DNA from 4 places in the Paenibacillus sp. FSL K6-2524 genome. Region 1 is predicted to be linked to each of the others. Evidence: riboswitches for the same ligand, from Rfam matches in the RefSeq annotation. Region 1 holds a riboswitch; each other region holds the start of a gene.
The links. A riboswitch is a leader RNA that binds a small molecule or an ion and turns the genes downstream of it on or off. The one in region 1 is predicted to bind cyclic di-GMP.

Region 1 (4,220 bases):
TCTATCAAACCTATAAATATATGACCGATATGATGACAATGATTGAAGATAAGCCGAATTTGAGCAAGGAGCAGCTCCCTCCAAAGTGGGGCAAAATTTGCTCCAAGACGGAGCAAGTATTAGAAGTGATGAAGCATGAGTACGGCCTCTATCAACATGATATGCATTGGAAACGGCAAATATACGATAGTCGTCAGCTTGTGGCTGAGCAGCTCTCGGGTGTCTCGCAGGTTATGGAAGACCTGGCCAAGGAGATTAAGCGGGAAGGACAAGCGATGTATCGGCAGGAGGAACAGATTAGGGAAGCACTGGAGCAGATGGGTCTATCCATCCAAAGTATCGATATTGTTAATCTGGATCATGGGAACGTAGAGATCGAGATTGTACATGCTTATACTCGTGGGTACGACGAATGCCGGAAGATTATAGCTCCGTTATTGTCGGATATTCTAGTTGAACATATTGCAGTTATCAATGAAACTTCGCTTGGCGGAAGAGAAGGCCTTGCATGTGTTACTTTTGGGTCAGCCAAGACCTATGAGATTACTACCGGGGTGGCGGGTGCAGCTAAAGGTGGCGATTTACTTTCAGGTGATAGCTTTAGTGCCATGGAGCTTGGAAACGGCACCTACGCGGTAGCGATCAGTGATGGTATGGGCAATGGGGAGCGGGCGAGGATGGAGAGCAGTACTGCTCTAAATATTCTCGAACAATTGTTGCAATCCGGTATGGATGAGACCCTGGCCATCAAATCGGTCAATTCTATTCTGATGCTGCGATCACCGGATGAGATTTATGCCACGGTGGACCTGGCATTGATCGATGAATATTCTGCCCGGACTACATTTATGAAGATTGGATCCTCGCCAAGTTTCATCAAGCGTGGGCAAGAGGTGATTCCTGTATCAGCCAGCAATTTACCCATCGGAATTATACAGGAGATTGAGATTGACTTGGTAACCGTACAATTATACCCGGGGGACACACTGATTATGATGACAGACGGAATTTATGATGCTCCAGGTCACGCTGTGAATAAGGAATTGTGGATCAAACGATTGATCCAAGAAATTCAAGAGGAAGAGCCCCAGGAGATGGCTGACCGCCTGCTAGATTCAGTCATTCGATATCAGCAAAATCTCATTCTAGACGATATGACCGTTGTGGTAGTGAAGGTTGATCACTTACGCCCGCAATGGGCAACGCTCAATATACCAGGTATCAGTAGATTAGAACGACCTCGTACCGTGAGTTAGATTGATTCTTTGTGCTGACCCACCGAGTTAAATCCATAAAATTCCTTTAGTATATTTTTTAAATATGGAATAGTTTAGGGGAATGAAGTAAAATAGAACTATCTTTGTTTTTGTAACTATTTTTTTCAATCTATTCTCAAATAATTAAATATTTCGGCAAAACTACTGAAAAGTAGTGACGCAAAGCTATAGGGACTTCCTTCCTACCTTGGTGGGAGATGTCAGCCAGTTGCACAAAAATTGGTGATCTATGGTGTTTTTTTGCTATGGGTCATTTTTTTTGTTCTCGGAATATTAGAAGTTTAGACATTGAAGGGGGAATAGGTATGGTGATGAAGGTTTAGCCATCAAGACCTACATAATAGATTCAAATAGATTCATACTAAGATACGAATGAGGAGACATAAAATGAAGTTACATAATGTATTCAAGATTGTGACTAACAGAAGTATTGTTTTTAAGAACATGCTACTGGCTAGTCTTTCTGTTGTTTTAACGGGAGCTATTTTAATTACAGCTAGTTATTATATTCAAGGCGAGGTTCTTACCAATCAACTGGAATCTGATTCACAGCTAGTCATGGAGGCTTGGAAGAACAAAATCACCCCCGCAGAAGCGGCCGAAGCTATGGCTAGTACGGACAGAAATTCAGCTATCCAGAAGAAAGTAACTGAAATATTTGATGAATTGTCAGCGACACATCCTAATGTTGCCCAAGGATATATCTTTGGCTCAGAGATTGTAGAAGGCAACAAGACGTTGATGATTGCTTTCCCAACAGCCATTCTGGATATGTTTGCTGGAGAAGACTTGAATTTGGGTGATAATCTGGGACAAGTAGATTTTCATATTGAAGGAGTAAAGGAACTACTTAAGACCAAAGAGATTACTTTTACTAAACCTTATAAGGATGATTATGGAACCTGGCTAACCGTGTTCTATCCTTTTCAGGATGAGCAGGGCAAGGTGTTTGCATATATGGGGATGGATATTGACGCTAGTTTGATCTTGAAAGGTAAGCAGGATTTGTTGAAATATACTACAATTGCACTGATTATAACCATTATCTTAATTTTGATATTCCAGTTCTGGACTACCAGACGTACATTCGCTCCAGTTAAGGATTTAATGCAAGCTCTGGATAAACTTAGCCAGGGTGATTTTAGCGTGCAGTTAAAGACAAGTCAGGATGAGCTTGGTCAGGTAAATGCGAAGTTTAACTCAACCGTAGCCAATATTAATACTTTAGTAACAACGATAAAGTCGGTTTCCATTCAATCTGCAGAACAGTCTAAAGTGCTATCGACAACAATGGAAGAAAATCATGGGCACTCTTTGGCTATTACCGAAAATATTGAGGAGATCTCTGAGAAGGTATCGCAGCAAAGCAAATCCATCTCGGAAGGGGTAACCTCACTTGAGGAAATCACTTCAGGGGTCAATACGATCGCTGGAAGCACTTCCTCCGTATCCGAAGCTTCTCTGCAAATGAGAGATCAATCGGAGCAAGGTAATGACAATGTCGTAAAAGTAATGAACCAGATGAACTCTATTCATCAATCTGTAATGGATTCCGTCGTTTCCATTGAACGTTTACAAGAACGTTCTGGTGAGATTGAGGAAATTGTGCAGGTAATTACAGATATCGCTACGCAAACCCACCTATTATCGCTTAATGCCAGCATTGAAGCGGCTAGAGCAGGTGAAGACGGACGAGGTTTTGCAGTTGTTGCTAATGAAGTGAAGAAGCTTGCGGAACAGTCTGGTAACTCAGCTAAGAAGATTACAGATTTAGTTCATTACATTCAGCAGGAAACCCTGACAGCCGTTAAATCAATCAATGAAGGTGAGCAGAATGTTAAGGTCGGCATCAACATTGTACAACAGACGGGTGAATTGTTTGGTGGAATTCTGATGGCTACAGATGCGGTGACGAGTCAAATTCAGGAGGTATCTGCGGCAACGGAAGAGATGGTTGCAGAGACGGAGCAAATTACAGCAGCGATCAAACAACTTGCCCAATTGGCAGAGAGAAATGCGGCTGTATCCGATGAAATCAAGACACGAGCTTTAGAGCAGCGTTCTTCATCCAATAAAATTGTAGATTCTGCACAGCAAATGAATCAAATTTCAGAGAAGCTGGAGAGTCTTGTTGCCGGACTGAAATTATAGATCAGCATAGATGAGCTAAGGAGCAAATACCGATGAATACCCTACTGTTATCAGAAAAGACCAAAGAGTATTGGATCAATGAGTTCAAACCACCTTTGTCAGGATGGAATATGTTCACTGATTATCCCAAACATCTATCCGTTACAGAGATTAAGCGAACGACTTTTATACTGGATGTTAGCAGAGATCAAATGGGTCATTTTGAGGGACATTTCGATTTGCAGACATGGATGTTAACCTGCTATGTTATATTCCTTTATAGAATGAGTGGAGAAGAAGACCAGATTGTTGGAGTAAAAAGAAGTAACGGAGAATTGATGCCAGTACGGATGGTTATTAACGGGAACATTTCCTTTAGAAAGCTGTACCAGCAGCTATCCGCTAAGCTCAAAGTAGAACATTCTACTCCTCTATCCCTAAGTGAAATTGAGCACATTATAGGACATTCTCCAATTATAGAGACCCTATATGGAGTAGACAGAACCTACGCACCTAGTTGCTTAAACTGGTATGTGAACAAAGGAGATGGTCAATGGACGATTGATATCTCCTATCATCAAAATTTATTCAAAGAGAGTACGATTCGTAAGTTCGCAGGTCATTATCAATGTATTGTTCAAACCTCGCTGGTCGATGACAGCATTGCTATAGCAAGCATTCCTATTCTTACGGAAGAAGATAAGGATGCGTATGACAAACTTAATGATACGTCTACAGTATTGCCTGACGCTTTGAATGTTCCTGCTATGCTGGAGGAGACCGTGCGGCGGTTCCGTGATCGTATTGCCTTAT
Region 2 (4,220 bases), 5.9 Mb from region 1:
CGAAGTCTTACCTTTTATGATGCAAAGAAAAAGCTTTTGCTTGAACATCCCGACTTGTTAGAATCCATAGTAGATGAAGTCGAATTTACCCATGATCAGAATGATCGTTTATATGGAATTGGTGGTTATAACGCATCCGAGGGTTCGGCGGATGGGATATTGTTAGGAGATACAATGATTGTCCGAGGCGGACAGCAAGGTCATCCCGGAGCACCGCTAGTATGGAGCAGCGCAGGATATGGTCTGTTAGTAGATACTATAGATGCTAGGTACAATAATGATGAGGGTATTATCTCGTTCAGGAATACTTCAAGGAAAGGTGTGCACTATTACGTCCTCATAGGTACTCCTGCGGCAATGATGAGTACGGTAGCAGATATTAGCGGAACACCTCCATTATTTCCGAAATGGGCAATGGGTTTTATGAACAGTGAGTGGGGGATTGATGAGCAAGAGCTTCTACAGGAAGTGTCCACCTACCGTAAGAAACAGATTCCCATCGATAGCTTCACACTCGACTTTGATTGGAAGGCTTGGAGTGAAGATCAATATGGTGAGTTTCGCTGGAATGAAGTGAAGTTTCCAAGTGGATCATCGGGAGAACTTAAACAAACCATGGATGACCTGGGAATTAAGTTGACCGGTATTTTTAAACCACGCCTACATGTAAATACAGAGCAAGGCAAATATGCATCCGAACATGACTTCTGGTGGCCCGGCAAAAAGAATTATTTAGACTATTTCTCGCATCAGGCAGTAAACGATCTCAATTTTGATAAAGAAGAGGTTCGTAAGTGGTATTTTGAGCATACGAAGCAAGCCTTTGATACAGGAATCATCGGTTATTGGAATGACGAAGCGGATGAAGGTTATACGACAATGCAGTTCATCAATATGCAGAAGGCACTCTACGAGGGACAAAGGGAATATTCCGACAAAAGAGTCTGGTCGATTAATCGGAATTATTATCTTGGCGCACAGAAATATGCCTATGGGTTATGGTCGGGTGATATCACTTCGGGTTTTGACACGATGGCGAATCAACGGGAGCGTATGTTAACCTCGATTAACGTGGGTCAATTCAAATGGGGAATGGATACAGGTGGTTTCCAAAGTAATCCGGAACCTGACAACTATGCACGTTGGATGCAGTTTAGTGCTTTTACTCCTATATTCAGGGTTCATGGCCAACAGGATATGCAGCGTCAACCCTGGTACTTCGGAGATACGGCGGAAGCGGCGGCGAAGGCGGCCATCGAGTTAAGGTATCAACTTATTCCTTATATTTATTCTTATGAACGGATGACTTATGAAACAGGAATTGGACTAGTAAGACCGTTAGTGTTCGATTATCCGCAAGACCCGCAGGTTGAGAATGATGTCGATTCCTGGATGTTTGGAGATTGGCTGTTGGTCTCTCCGGTGGTGAGTCAGGATGAAGCTGTAAAGTCGATCTACTTACCTCAAGGGCAGTGGATTAATTATATGGACGGCACGGAGTATCAAGGCGGGCAAACAATCACTCACCAGGTTGATCTGACAAATTGGTCCGATATCCCGCTGTTCATTAAGCGTGGGGCAATCATTCCGACCCAGCCCGTAATGAATTACATTGGTGAGAAGAAGGTTGATATTCTAACCGTAGATGTATTTCCGGATACATCTGAGACATCATTTATCTATTACGATGATGACGGCGATACCTATAGTTATGAAACAGGTCAATACTTCAGACAGCAACTCTCAACGCAGGCGAAAGCAGGTGAGCTTGTCTTCACAACCGCAAATAAAGTGGGGACGTTCACTCCAGACCTGGGATATTATCTGGTTAAGTTTCATGGTCTTGCTGGAGGGAGCATGACTTCAGGCGGGTCCGCATTATCTGAAGTTAAAGATGTGGCAGCTCTTACGAACCAAGCCGGTGAAGGTTGGGCACACGGAACAGATCAGTATGGTGATGTAACGTACGTGAAGATTGAGGCAGGATTCTCGAAGAACATAAGTGTAAAATAAGCAAAAATAGCAGACAAAAGCCTAGCTCAAAAGCGTCCCTTTGTCTGTTTTTTTTATTTGTTATGAACCTTTAAGTCGGAGAGGATAAGAATATGATTAGGGAATTGGAATCAACTTTTAGGTGTTGGGAATTTGTCGAAAAATCAAACTTTTATTCTGGCACATTAATACAACAGTCGACATCAATAGAATTCTTCCATGAAGGCTATAGAAAGGGCTAATAAAATTGAATGAAAACGTGAAAATATGAAACTATTTGTGAAAATATTCACTTTAATAGAGCAATTGACAATTTTAGGGGTGTAAGATATATTTGTCCTGTGATAGTTCCCTTATACTGGATTAAGACAGATTAATATGATCAATATCACGAAAGTATGACTGCGCTAACGACAATTATATATTTTGGCACACTAATCGAAAGATTAGCTCGCAAAGCCTCGGAATCTAACAGTCTTTGACTCATGATCGTCCGGCTGCAATTAACATCGTTAATGCAGCCGGACTTTTTTGCGTTCCGGGGAGCTAAATCCATAAACTAAGGAGGAAGATATGAAACGGGGTTTGAAACTTGTAGTAACGTGGCTGTTTATAGTGTCAGTGTTCGCAGGATTTATACCAGGTACCCTGCCCGTAAGTTCAGCGGCAGCATCGAATGAATTAATCTGGCCCAATCCGGGAGCGGTTAATCTGACAAAGACGGCTGAACCTACAGGGACACAGGGTCAATGGAAAGTAACGTTGACAGTTGAGGGCAAGAATATTCAGAGCACTTCGGATGTTGTATTGGTTATGGACCGATCCGGAAGTATGGACGGTAGTCGGATGACCAAAGCTAAAGAGGCTGCGAAGAAATTCGTCGACAATTTGTTAATTAAAGATTCGAAGACAAGAATCGCTTTTGTGTCCTTTGGCGAGGGAGTAACAACTGAATCTGATTTTCAAGGAACAGCAGGAAAAGAGTCTCTAAAGACTAAAATTAATGGTATTTCTGCTTCGGGAGGCACCAATATTCAGGCAGGGATCAATCGTGCCCGTACGTTATTGAATGGAAGCCAAGCACAGAATAAGGTCATTGTCCTCTTAAGTGATGGAGAACCGACGTATAGTTATAAGGCGGGTAAAGCGACAGCTTATAATTGGCCAGATAACAAATTTAAATTTGCTCTTTCAGATTTTGATTACAGTAAACAACTCGGTTCAGGTGATGATTATGCGTTATCTGAGGGCTTTTTCGGAATAGGCAAGGAAACTTATAAAGTAAATGGATTTGACGTAAAAAACAATGGTATTGGCACTATCTCAGAGGCTAAGCTAGCCAAAGATGGTGGCATTGGTATTTATTCCATAGGGCTTGAAGTTGGGGACAGTGCCAATGCAAAGTATGTACTGAATAACACCCAAAATAAGGGCTATTACGAATCTAGCAGTTCTGAACTGAACAAAGTTTTTACAGAATTGTCTAGCAAGATTTCGTATGCAGCACAAAACGCAAGAGTTATCGATCCGATGGGAGCTAAGTTCGATAAGATCGATGGTCCTACGGTATCGCAAGGAACAACTTCTTGGGATAGCAAGTCAGAGACGATAACGTGGGAAATTGGTAACATTGTTGAGGGTTCCCCTGCAACAATGAGCTACATCGTTAAAATGGATAATGATGCAGATCCTAATGTGTTGTATCCGACCAATAAAGTAACGACAATGAGCTATACCGACGTCAATGGTAAATCCACATCGAAGAACTTCATAGTACCTGAAGTGAGCTTCGGTAAAGGTTCCATTACCGTCAGAGGATATAGCGTCAATGCGGACGGTCTACCAATCAATGCAGACGGAGTCGTTGTAGAGAAACCTGAGTTAGCAGAACAGCTATACAACGAACCGTTTATTGTAAATGGAAAACCAGCGCTTGATATCAACAAGGACTATGATGTAACGGCAAAAGCTGTTGATGGGTATCAGCTCAATGTTGGTACAAGTCCAACAAGTGTGCAGCTGACTACTAAGGCGCCTTCTCCAACCATCTGGTTTGGATATGTGAAAGCCCCTAAAGTCCCTTATACACTCAAAGTTGTATATAAGGCTGGCGACAACGTACTTGAACAGTCTGAGCCAATCATTATACTTCAAGGAGAAGCGGTAGATTACAGCAGTAAGGAATTTGTAGGATATCTTTTCAAGAACGTGGAGCTAAGCCCGGAAAA
Region 3 (4,220 bases), 6.0 Mb from region 1:
ATACATCGCACCATACGGCTGCATTAATCTAATATTCTCCCGAATAAGCTTGGCATCATGGTTCTCACTACGACCATCAAGGCCAAAGTAATCAAATAATCTATTGATCCATACATCATAACCCGTTAAAGTAGCCATGGGATTTAGATCTTTCGTTATAAACTCATTGTGGGCCAAGGTAGCCGTACCCGTGAAAATAATACGCTCACTCACCATTTCGACGACATCAATCATTTCACGGTCACTAACGTTCGGATGTGCTGCTTTGTCTGCGTCTAATCTTTGTTTATACGCGGTTAAGAAAGTTTTAAATTCGGCTGGATCGGTATCCTTTGTCATCATCGGGAATCGTTCTACACCTTCAAATCGAAGGAGAGGCGCTTTGCCTTGCTCTTCCGGCGTATAAGGATTAACGATATAAACAGGTCCACCTTTCGTTACATCATGGGCATATGCATTGTTGGTAGTAGATTCAGGCACCACGATCGTATTTTTCCCAGCACGCAATTGTACACCCCTTGCCCAGCTATTCCAAGAACCTTCTTGCTGCGAAAAGATTAACGAAGGTACTTTAGCGGTAGAATCGACATCCACATAGACGTTGATCGTATCGCCGGGCATTGCCACAAGTCCAGTAGGCTGGTTATTTGTGCCCATATTAAATCTAAGATTTTGCTGCGCATGCTTCTTCATATCGCCATGTTGTTCAGCTGTAATGATCATACCTTCGGTTTGTACCTCACCATTTACGATCTTCATCGCCAAATCCAGTTGATCTTTGAGCTGAGGATATAATGGGTGTGCTAAGGCTACTTTCTCTAGCTCATTGATTTTTGCAACACTATTGTATTCGGGAACTACCGAACTCATCGTTCCATCAGTAAATAGGTCACTTACCGTATCACTCACTTGATCTTGCTTGTAAAATCTAAATTCAGCCACAAACGGTCTGTTAATATTAGCTTTTGTGAACTTAAACTTAATTCGCTTAAACTTCGTTGGCTCAAACTTAAATTGCAGAAAATCATTTGTACTAACTGCAGTTCCGCTAGAAACAAGTTGGAACGTATCTCCTTTACTCGTCTCGGATGCATAGATCTCGAATGCCTCCGGGAATCCCTTCCGATTATCTCTAGCTAGAAAGGCTACTCTGTCCAGCACTTCAGCATTCGTTAATTCAAATACAACTTCATTCGTGAAGGTATCATCATTGTTTTTATTCGTTTCCCAATGTGTATTTGGCTGATCATCCAGCATGTATTCTGGTTTCGTTCCCGGGTAGCTTCCGCCATTAGTCGTTACTTTGGACACGTTCGAATTCGGCATACGATAGGCTTCGCTATAAGCTGCTTCATATTCCGTGCCATAACCTTTAAGGGTGGAAACCTTTGCTGTAGTTGATCCTATTGAATTGCCTGAGAGAAGTATTCTTGCATTCTCGATCTCCGCTTGAAATTGAGCGTATAGCGGATGTGACTTCACTTCATTCTCCAAAGCTATTAATTTGTCTAATGTATTAAACTCTTCGCTAACTTGACTGTATGTATCATCCGTAAATAAGTTCTTCATCTGATCTGATACGGCATCTTCTTTATAGAAAGAAAACTCAGCCCCACTTGCCCATTCTTGATTCGCCTTTTTGTATACAAATTTGATTCTCTTAAATGTTGCCGGCGCAAATTTAATTTCAACTACGTCGCCTGTTGAACCTTTATATTCACCCGTCGATACCAATGTGTAATCATCGCCTGAGTCCGTCATAGAGCTATAAATTTCAAACTCCTCAGCAAACCCTTTGCCCTTTGCACTAGATTGTCTAGCAGCATACACGATTCTATTTAATGTAGTTGATTCATCTAAAAGAAATACGACCTCATTCGTAAACGTTGAAGTATTCGGTTTACCTGTCTCCCAGTGCGTATTCATATCTCCATCGATCGCCTTGTTTATAGGAGAACCTGAATAGTTACCACCATTATTCGTGATCGATTTAATATTTGCATTATCCATTTTAAAAGCTGTGTTGTAAGTATTTAAGATTTCCTTCCCGTACAAATCGAACGGCTTAACCGATGCTAAGCTAGATTGACTAACCCTACTCTCTAACACATTCTTCGTTACATTAGCGTTATGTATTTCACTTGCTAAAGCATACCCAACTTCACTCGACATACTAACTAACAGCGCTGCAGATGTGACGATTGCAATCATTTTCTTCATACGTTCTTCCTCCTGATGAACGATAGTTATGACGAATGACCTAAAAAGGCGCAAAAAAAACTACCCTAAGAGTAGCCCGATTGCACACAAAGTCTATTAAAAATGAAAACTCCACTTTTAATAAACTTTAAATAACAAAAAGAATATTACACTCTTTGGCAGCTGGCTGACATCGTCACTAAACTTGATTAACTTTAGTCCCTTTAGCTTTGCGTCCCTACATTTCCATAGGTTTGCCTATTCAATTTTAAGTACATTCTCACAGTAACATATCAAAACATCACACCGCATGGTCAGTTGGTATGATATCGTACTAGGTAATTTACATTAATTTTGATGCATTTTCATTCATTATTTTCATGGTTTCCAAGAGATTTTGATATAGGTACTGATACTTTAGATATAGGAGACATTAAGTGCACGTTTATAGTTACAACTTCGAAAAGAAAAAAATGTTATAATTTGGGTGAACTATCGCCACTCCCATTGACGGCATAGAATAATAATATAGGAGGTCATGTAGATGAGAAGGATTGTGAGTTCTTTTCTTATATTATTTTTGGTTATAACAATGACAGCATGCGGAAATAAGGAAGCTGAAGAATCGCAAGTTTTCAAAAAGGAAAAAGACAACTTATCATTAGAAAATGTAATAGAATTATCTATAAAGGGTAATGAACTTTCATGGAAAGATTTTAAAATATACGATAGCACTGATATTGGTAGTGGATTATATATTCAGCACTATGATATTGATGAAAAATATTATCTTCTTATCGGTGGTGGCAGCATAGATGAAAAACCTATGTACATTCGTTTGGTAAAAGCAAATAATTCAGATGACTATATTGATATTAGAACAGACGATATAGATGAGTTTATTTCTGAGTAAGTTGATGTCTTATTTAAATTACGCTTGATCCTTACGATATAACTCTCGACTCTTATAGCCCGCCTGAAGAATCATCTTCATTTCTTCTCTACGCTTGGCTCTTGTTTCTTCTTGTTTCGCACTATAGACATACCGTGCCCAATCTTTGCGGTATCCTGGAGTAAGCGATTGATATATCGCAAGCAGCTCAGGCGTATCCTCCAAATCCTTCTCCACACTTGGAATCAGGGAAATATAATCATCTACTCGTTGACTTGATTGCGAAGAAGTTTGGTTTCTACCTCCAGCGTCCTCTTTTAACCCAACAACGGTAAAGACATCATCCAACCCCACCATACGTGCAAATTTAATATTACTTGTCCCTACATATCCACTCTCATCGCTTCCTATACCATCCAGTAAATCGTCCCGATGAATGTACGTGGGATAGACTTTGTTTCCCTTTTTAGGGTATGCCGCAAAGAGATAGCCATTCTTGTTGAGGTGCTGATGTTCAATCACGCGATCAACCAGTTCCTTTAAAGACTCCAGATCTAACACAAAGGCAAAAATCAGATCATACCCATGCTCCTTGAGCGTTGTATCATAGTCTGCCAATTCGACCAAATAACCGCTTCCTTCAGGTTGATTCAATACCGCTACTTGGTCGTACTTATGTAAATTCAACTTTTCTACGATCGATTTAGCCATTACGCTTCGCCTCCTATAGGTATTCCGATGTTCTTTTCTTATTAATTCATACTAATTATATCCCAAAAAAATCAAACTATATAAAGAATCAAGAACCCTTATCACCATAGATTGGCCCATTAGTCTGTAATTACATTTCATGTTTTTGTGTTTGTCCATAATAAGTTATACTGAGTAACAGTATGAAGTTTATGACGTAATCAACTTACTCGGAGGGTTATTATGAAATATAATTTTGACCATGTTATAGCTAGAGAGAACACCAACTCATTAAAATGGGATCGGACGGTTCTTACAAAAAGACTGGGTTTTGATGCAGACGGAATATTACCACTGTGGGTTGCCGATATGGACTTTCGTGCTCCTCAGCCTGTCATTGATGCTTTAATAAAGAGAGCAGAACATGGAATCTTCGGAT
Region 4 (4,220 bases), 1.1 Mb from region 1:
TTCCTGTCTTGTTCACGATACCATCTTATCATGAAAATCGTGCAAATGGGGTGCATAATTGGTGTATATTGGGTGCGATCCCATACTCTGTTCGGTGCATGTTCAGTGCAAAATGAGTGCAACAAAGTTGTTTTGAAAAAGAATTTCTAATCGGATTCCTTATCCTTCGGCTTGCGCCACTTCAACAAGTGCTCTATATGTTGGAGTAAGAAAGCCACTTCATCCTCTGGACAGAACTTTAATAATTGGTTTAACTGCTCCAACGGCTGTAAGCGAGGCGATTGGTCAAATGAAAACAATTGATGCAATTCGATCCTCAAGCCATTGGCGATCTTTTGTATATTTTCTAAGGATACATTTTTCAACCCGCGTTCGATTTGTCCGATATAATTGGGATGCAGATCCGCTCTTTCGGCAAGCTGCTCCTGCGTCAACCCCAGTTTCTCCCGTAATGCGCGAATACGTTGACCAAAAACTTCCCGTATTGATAACAACATGACCACCACCTTATGCTTTCAGCTTATAAGGTGGATTTTCACAAATGAACACACGATAAGTTCCCTATTTATAAAACCAATAGTGTCTGTTATAATGAATTCATCTACTTGGTTCTACTGGAGTTAGAAAAAAACGAACTCAGAAAGATTAGACCTACAGCTGAGGAGGCCCTTATAATAGAGGTTGGGGTTATATCTTGCATTTTCATTTTTTTTCTGTTCACCAAAAGAAGATGCGCAGTGGCATCTTCTTTTGGAATCCGATCCTTTACTTTTCATTAAACGGGTCATAATCCAATAATGCTGCACGGTTTTTAATTTTGCGGTATATCTTTTGCAATATTCGCTTCCGATGATAGAAAAATGCACGGCGCGATAATCCTAAACGATCCATGGCGGTTGAAAACGCCAGTTGATCTTGATATCGCAGTTGAACGAATCGTCTTTCCTCTGGGGTGAGAGCCGAGAAAGCGTATTCGATCAATCCGATTCTAGATTTAAGAAACGGTATTTCATGCTCGGTGATTTCCAACCGGTGAATGACTGTCCGAAGTAACGCGTCGTTGGGATGACCGTAACCATGGATCGCAACTTCATGCAATGCTTTGGTCAAGCCCGGAATATACTCGAGCTCTGTTTGAACGTACTCCAACTGTGCTTTCCAATCCACATAAGCCATTAACCAAGTCTCAACTTTTTCGTAAGGGGTTATCTGTTCGGTTGGCAACATATGTCATTCCCCCAATTCCCTATCCGGCTAATCAGACATAATTCACACTCCGTTTCTTTTCGACACATGTCGATCATCCTTTCATCCATCATTTCAGGGACAACCCAACGGTGAATGAGAAAAAAGAACTACGTTAAGTTTGTCCCCTTCGTAACACGACAGACGCTACTTGTCCATTGCACCATCCTTTAGTTGCTTCGCCACAAATCCCTCCTATTCATAGTGGGCAATTTTTCACTACTCCTACCCCACCTTATCCCTCATTGTACCCATTTCCGATGACATTCGGCAGGGTGATTTATTAATCACCCTTAGATATGCTATTTTTGTCGAATTGAATCGCATTTTGTCTCCTATATGAGCTTCGTGTTATTTATTGTCCGTAAAACCCATTAGACCAAGCCGTATTGCCTTATCTGCTGCTTCTTTGATCGATTTTGTACCGAGCTTTATCCTTATATGACGAACGTGGGTCTTCATCGTATTTGATGAAATACCCATCAACTGAATTAACTTAGGCTGGGAATGGCCTAAACTGATTAATTGAAGCACTTCTATTTCAGTCATGGTCAACTTACAACGAAGTTCTTGATGCTTCAACCGGGTGAGTTCCTCGCGCAGTACCTCCGATGCTTTCGGGTGTAAGGATGAACTGCGGTGATACGCTTCCCGAATTGCGATGACGATGTCTCGCATATCGGCATTGCTTATAAAGTTTACCGCCCCGACTGTAATTGCCTCGACGATCACTTCAGGATCTGTACTCAAGGCCGTGGCAATAATGGGAATATCTTTTTTTGCGAGAATGTCCTTTATAGCTTCTAGCCCATCCCGCCTCGACGGCTGGAGCGATGCATTCACCACAACAACATCCACATCCAGCTGTAAACCAGCTCGTACCGCCTCTTCTTTTGTGACGGAGATGTTAATGAGATGAATATCCATCGCTTTTTTGAGCAATCCTGCAAAGCGGCGGCACCATTCCTGGTCGCTATCCACTAGCACAACTCTAATATTCCCTTTACCAGCCATCATAGGCAATTTCGAATGATATTCTGCTTCGGATATCTTATTCCCCTCCAATTCTGCAAAAAACAAAAACACGACCCCATAGGCCGTGTTTGGCAAATTGGGTAACCCGGCGGTCATCACTTGAACAGTGAGAAGATCCGTGGCTTTGCGTCACTGCCTTTCGACAGTTTTGCCGTTTTCCATATTGAGTTGCCGTTCAACCGAAAATCCGATTTAAACTTAGGAACGATTTCATTTGGTTGACAGCACATAATCGCCCTTTCCCACTTTCTCAATCAAGGTGGAAATATCTACTCTTCACGTTCACGACGCGATATTTCTTAAATCGCGCGATCAGAGTATTTTTATTTAGATACAAAACTTTCATTTATCGGAGTCTTCTTCTTTTCGCTTCTTAGAATGAGTCTTATTTGTCTTTAAAATAACAAAAGAACAGATGATTAAACTAATATAAATGACACTAATCATCAAAAGTCCAAATACATTGGAATTCAAAATCGCCCCCCCCCCTCTAAATTAAAAAATTATTCGAAGGTGCATTTCACCACTTTACTCAGAGTAGTCATTCGAATTCCTTATGTTACTGGACAAGGCAACCCCACCCAACCGCTTCACATTGCATCTCCCATCTTTCACATGAATGGATAACTATTCATCATCTGGTCGATCCCATTTTTTAGAGTACGCTTTACTTGTTGCCCAGATGGTGATCCATATAATAAATGCGGCTACTCCAAAAACCGCGATATAAACGAGCAACATACTGACACCTCCAGAGAAGATTGATTAATACCATCGGTTTGACTGCAATTTGATAAATAGATACACCATAATTCCCAGTACAATAGCGGTTATAATAAAGCTGAAGATCAAAAGGACATCACAACCTTGTTTGCTGAAATAAAGGATACGATTGTTGGAACACTTTTTTATTATCCGCCCGACAATCATGGCAACCGTTTGATTTCCGATATTGTCCAGAAACCGTTTTTGTCGAAAGAATATGAATAGCCTTTGAGATACACGTGACCTTCTGACAAGTCAAACAAAAAACTTTATTCTTTAAATTGTTCATTGTCTTCTCCTCTCGCTTACATGTACGGTCTGAGTCATCCTCATTGTGTAATAAAATCAGCTTCAGTATATCCAAGAGAAAGGAACAATGGTTTCTGAAGTGTATCATTATCCAACAATATGGAAATACTTCGGGCTTTGAGTTTTTGGAAACGACGAACAAGGGAATCGACGAGTGCTCTTTCAATTTCGGAGTTTTGGTCATTCCCTTCGACTGTAATTCGGTAAAGTAGTCCTTGCTGATCCCGAATGTTCCCGATAATGACTCCAATTATTCGGTTATTCTTCTGCTCAACCACGATCAAATCGCTATCCCAATAAAGTTGTTTAGCGAAGACGGTTATCGTTTTTTCCAAGAAGACGGCCGAAAGGTTGTTTTCAAGCAAGGTCGAAACTTCCATATAATCCTGTAGTTGAAACGTACGAACAACCATATCAAACAGCTCCTTGTTTCATCTTAAAGTGGATCACTATATGCAAAAAAACCAATTCTTCTCCCCTGATACAAAATGTTTCGTTTTGGAATGTGTAGTTGTTTCGCCTTTTCCAAAGCAAATACGACGCTCTCGCAATAACCTGTACAAGATCCCAATTCATGACGAATGCCGGTCGTTTGCTTCAAAAGAATGATCGAGAACCCCTCTCCCTTTTGCTGAATATGAATTTGACTCATTTCATACACTTCCGATCTGAACCTTGCTGTTCATGAATCCTGGTATCGAGTGTGTTAATCACGCTCATTAACTGGTTATTAAACATGTTTTTGGTCATGAAAAGCAGATCACATAAAAGAGGATCTTGCACTGAATAAACGACGCGAGTTCCAGCCTTCATTCCTATTACGAGATGCTTTGCTTTTAAAACACCTAAATGTTGGGATACTGTTG

Region 2: it holds a riboswitch for cyclic di-GMP, as region 1 does, so the genes downstream of both, NST85_RS27725 (MucBP domain-containing protein) here and NST85_RS00295 (methyl-accepting chemotaxis protein) in region 1, are expected to answer to the same signal.
Region 3: it holds a riboswitch for cyclic di-GMP, as region 1 does, so the genes downstream of both, NST85_RS28185 (NPCBM/NEW2 domain-containing protein) here and NST85_RS00295 (methyl-accepting chemotaxis protein) in region 1, are expected to answer to the same signal.
Region 4: it holds a riboswitch for cyclic di-GMP, as region 1 does, so the genes downstream of both, NST85_RS04945 (helix-turn-helix transcriptional regulator) here and NST85_RS00295 (methyl-accepting chemotaxis protein) in region 1, are expected to answer to the same signal.

What each region holds. Positions count from the first base shown of each region.
Region 1 is NZ_JBBOSP010000001.1:59,890-64,109, forward strand. It holds gene spoIIE (stage II sporulation protein E) at 1-1,256, shown strand, start outside; cyclic di-GMP riboswitch class I at 1,402-1,493, shown strand; gene NST85_RS00295 (methyl-accepting chemotaxis protein) at 1,665-3,428, shown strand; gene NST85_RS00300 (non-ribosomal peptide synthetase family protein) at 3,461-4,220, shown strand, end outside.
Region 2 is NZ_JBBOSP010000001.1:5,963,533-5,967,752, reverse strand. It holds gene NST85_RS27730 (glycoside hydrolase family 31 protein) at 1-2,013, shown strand, start outside; cyclic di-GMP riboswitch class I at 2,411-2,497, shown strand; gene NST85_RS27725 (MucBP domain-containing protein) at 2,566-4,220, shown strand, end outside.
Region 3 is NZ_JBBOSP010000001.1:6,066,842-6,071,061, forward strand. It holds gene NST85_RS28185 (NPCBM/NEW2 domain-containing protein) at 1-2,220, opposite strand, end outside; cyclic di-GMP riboswitch class I at 2,375-2,468, opposite strand; gene NST85_RS28190 (hypothetical protein) at 2,744-3,112, shown strand; gene NST85_RS28195 (YdeI/OmpD-associated family protein) at 3,131-3,802, opposite strand; gene NST85_RS28200 (MalY/PatB family protein) at 4,025-4,220, shown strand, end outside.
Region 4 is NZ_JBBOSP010000001.1:1,116,382-1,120,601, reverse strand. It holds gene NST85_RS04955 (helix-turn-helix domain-containing protein) at 147-497, opposite strand; gene NST85_RS04950 (hypothetical protein) at 766-1,227, opposite strand; gene NST85_RS04945 (helix-turn-helix transcriptional regulator) at 1,597-2,376, opposite strand; cyclic di-GMP riboswitch class I at 2,357-2,443, opposite strand; gene NST85_RS04940 (GNAT family N-acetyltransferase) at 3,375-3,767, opposite strand; gene NST85_RS04935 (hypothetical protein) at 3,791-4,006, opposite strand; gene NST85_RS04930 (ArsR/SmtB family transcription factor) at 4,003-4,220, opposite strand, start outside.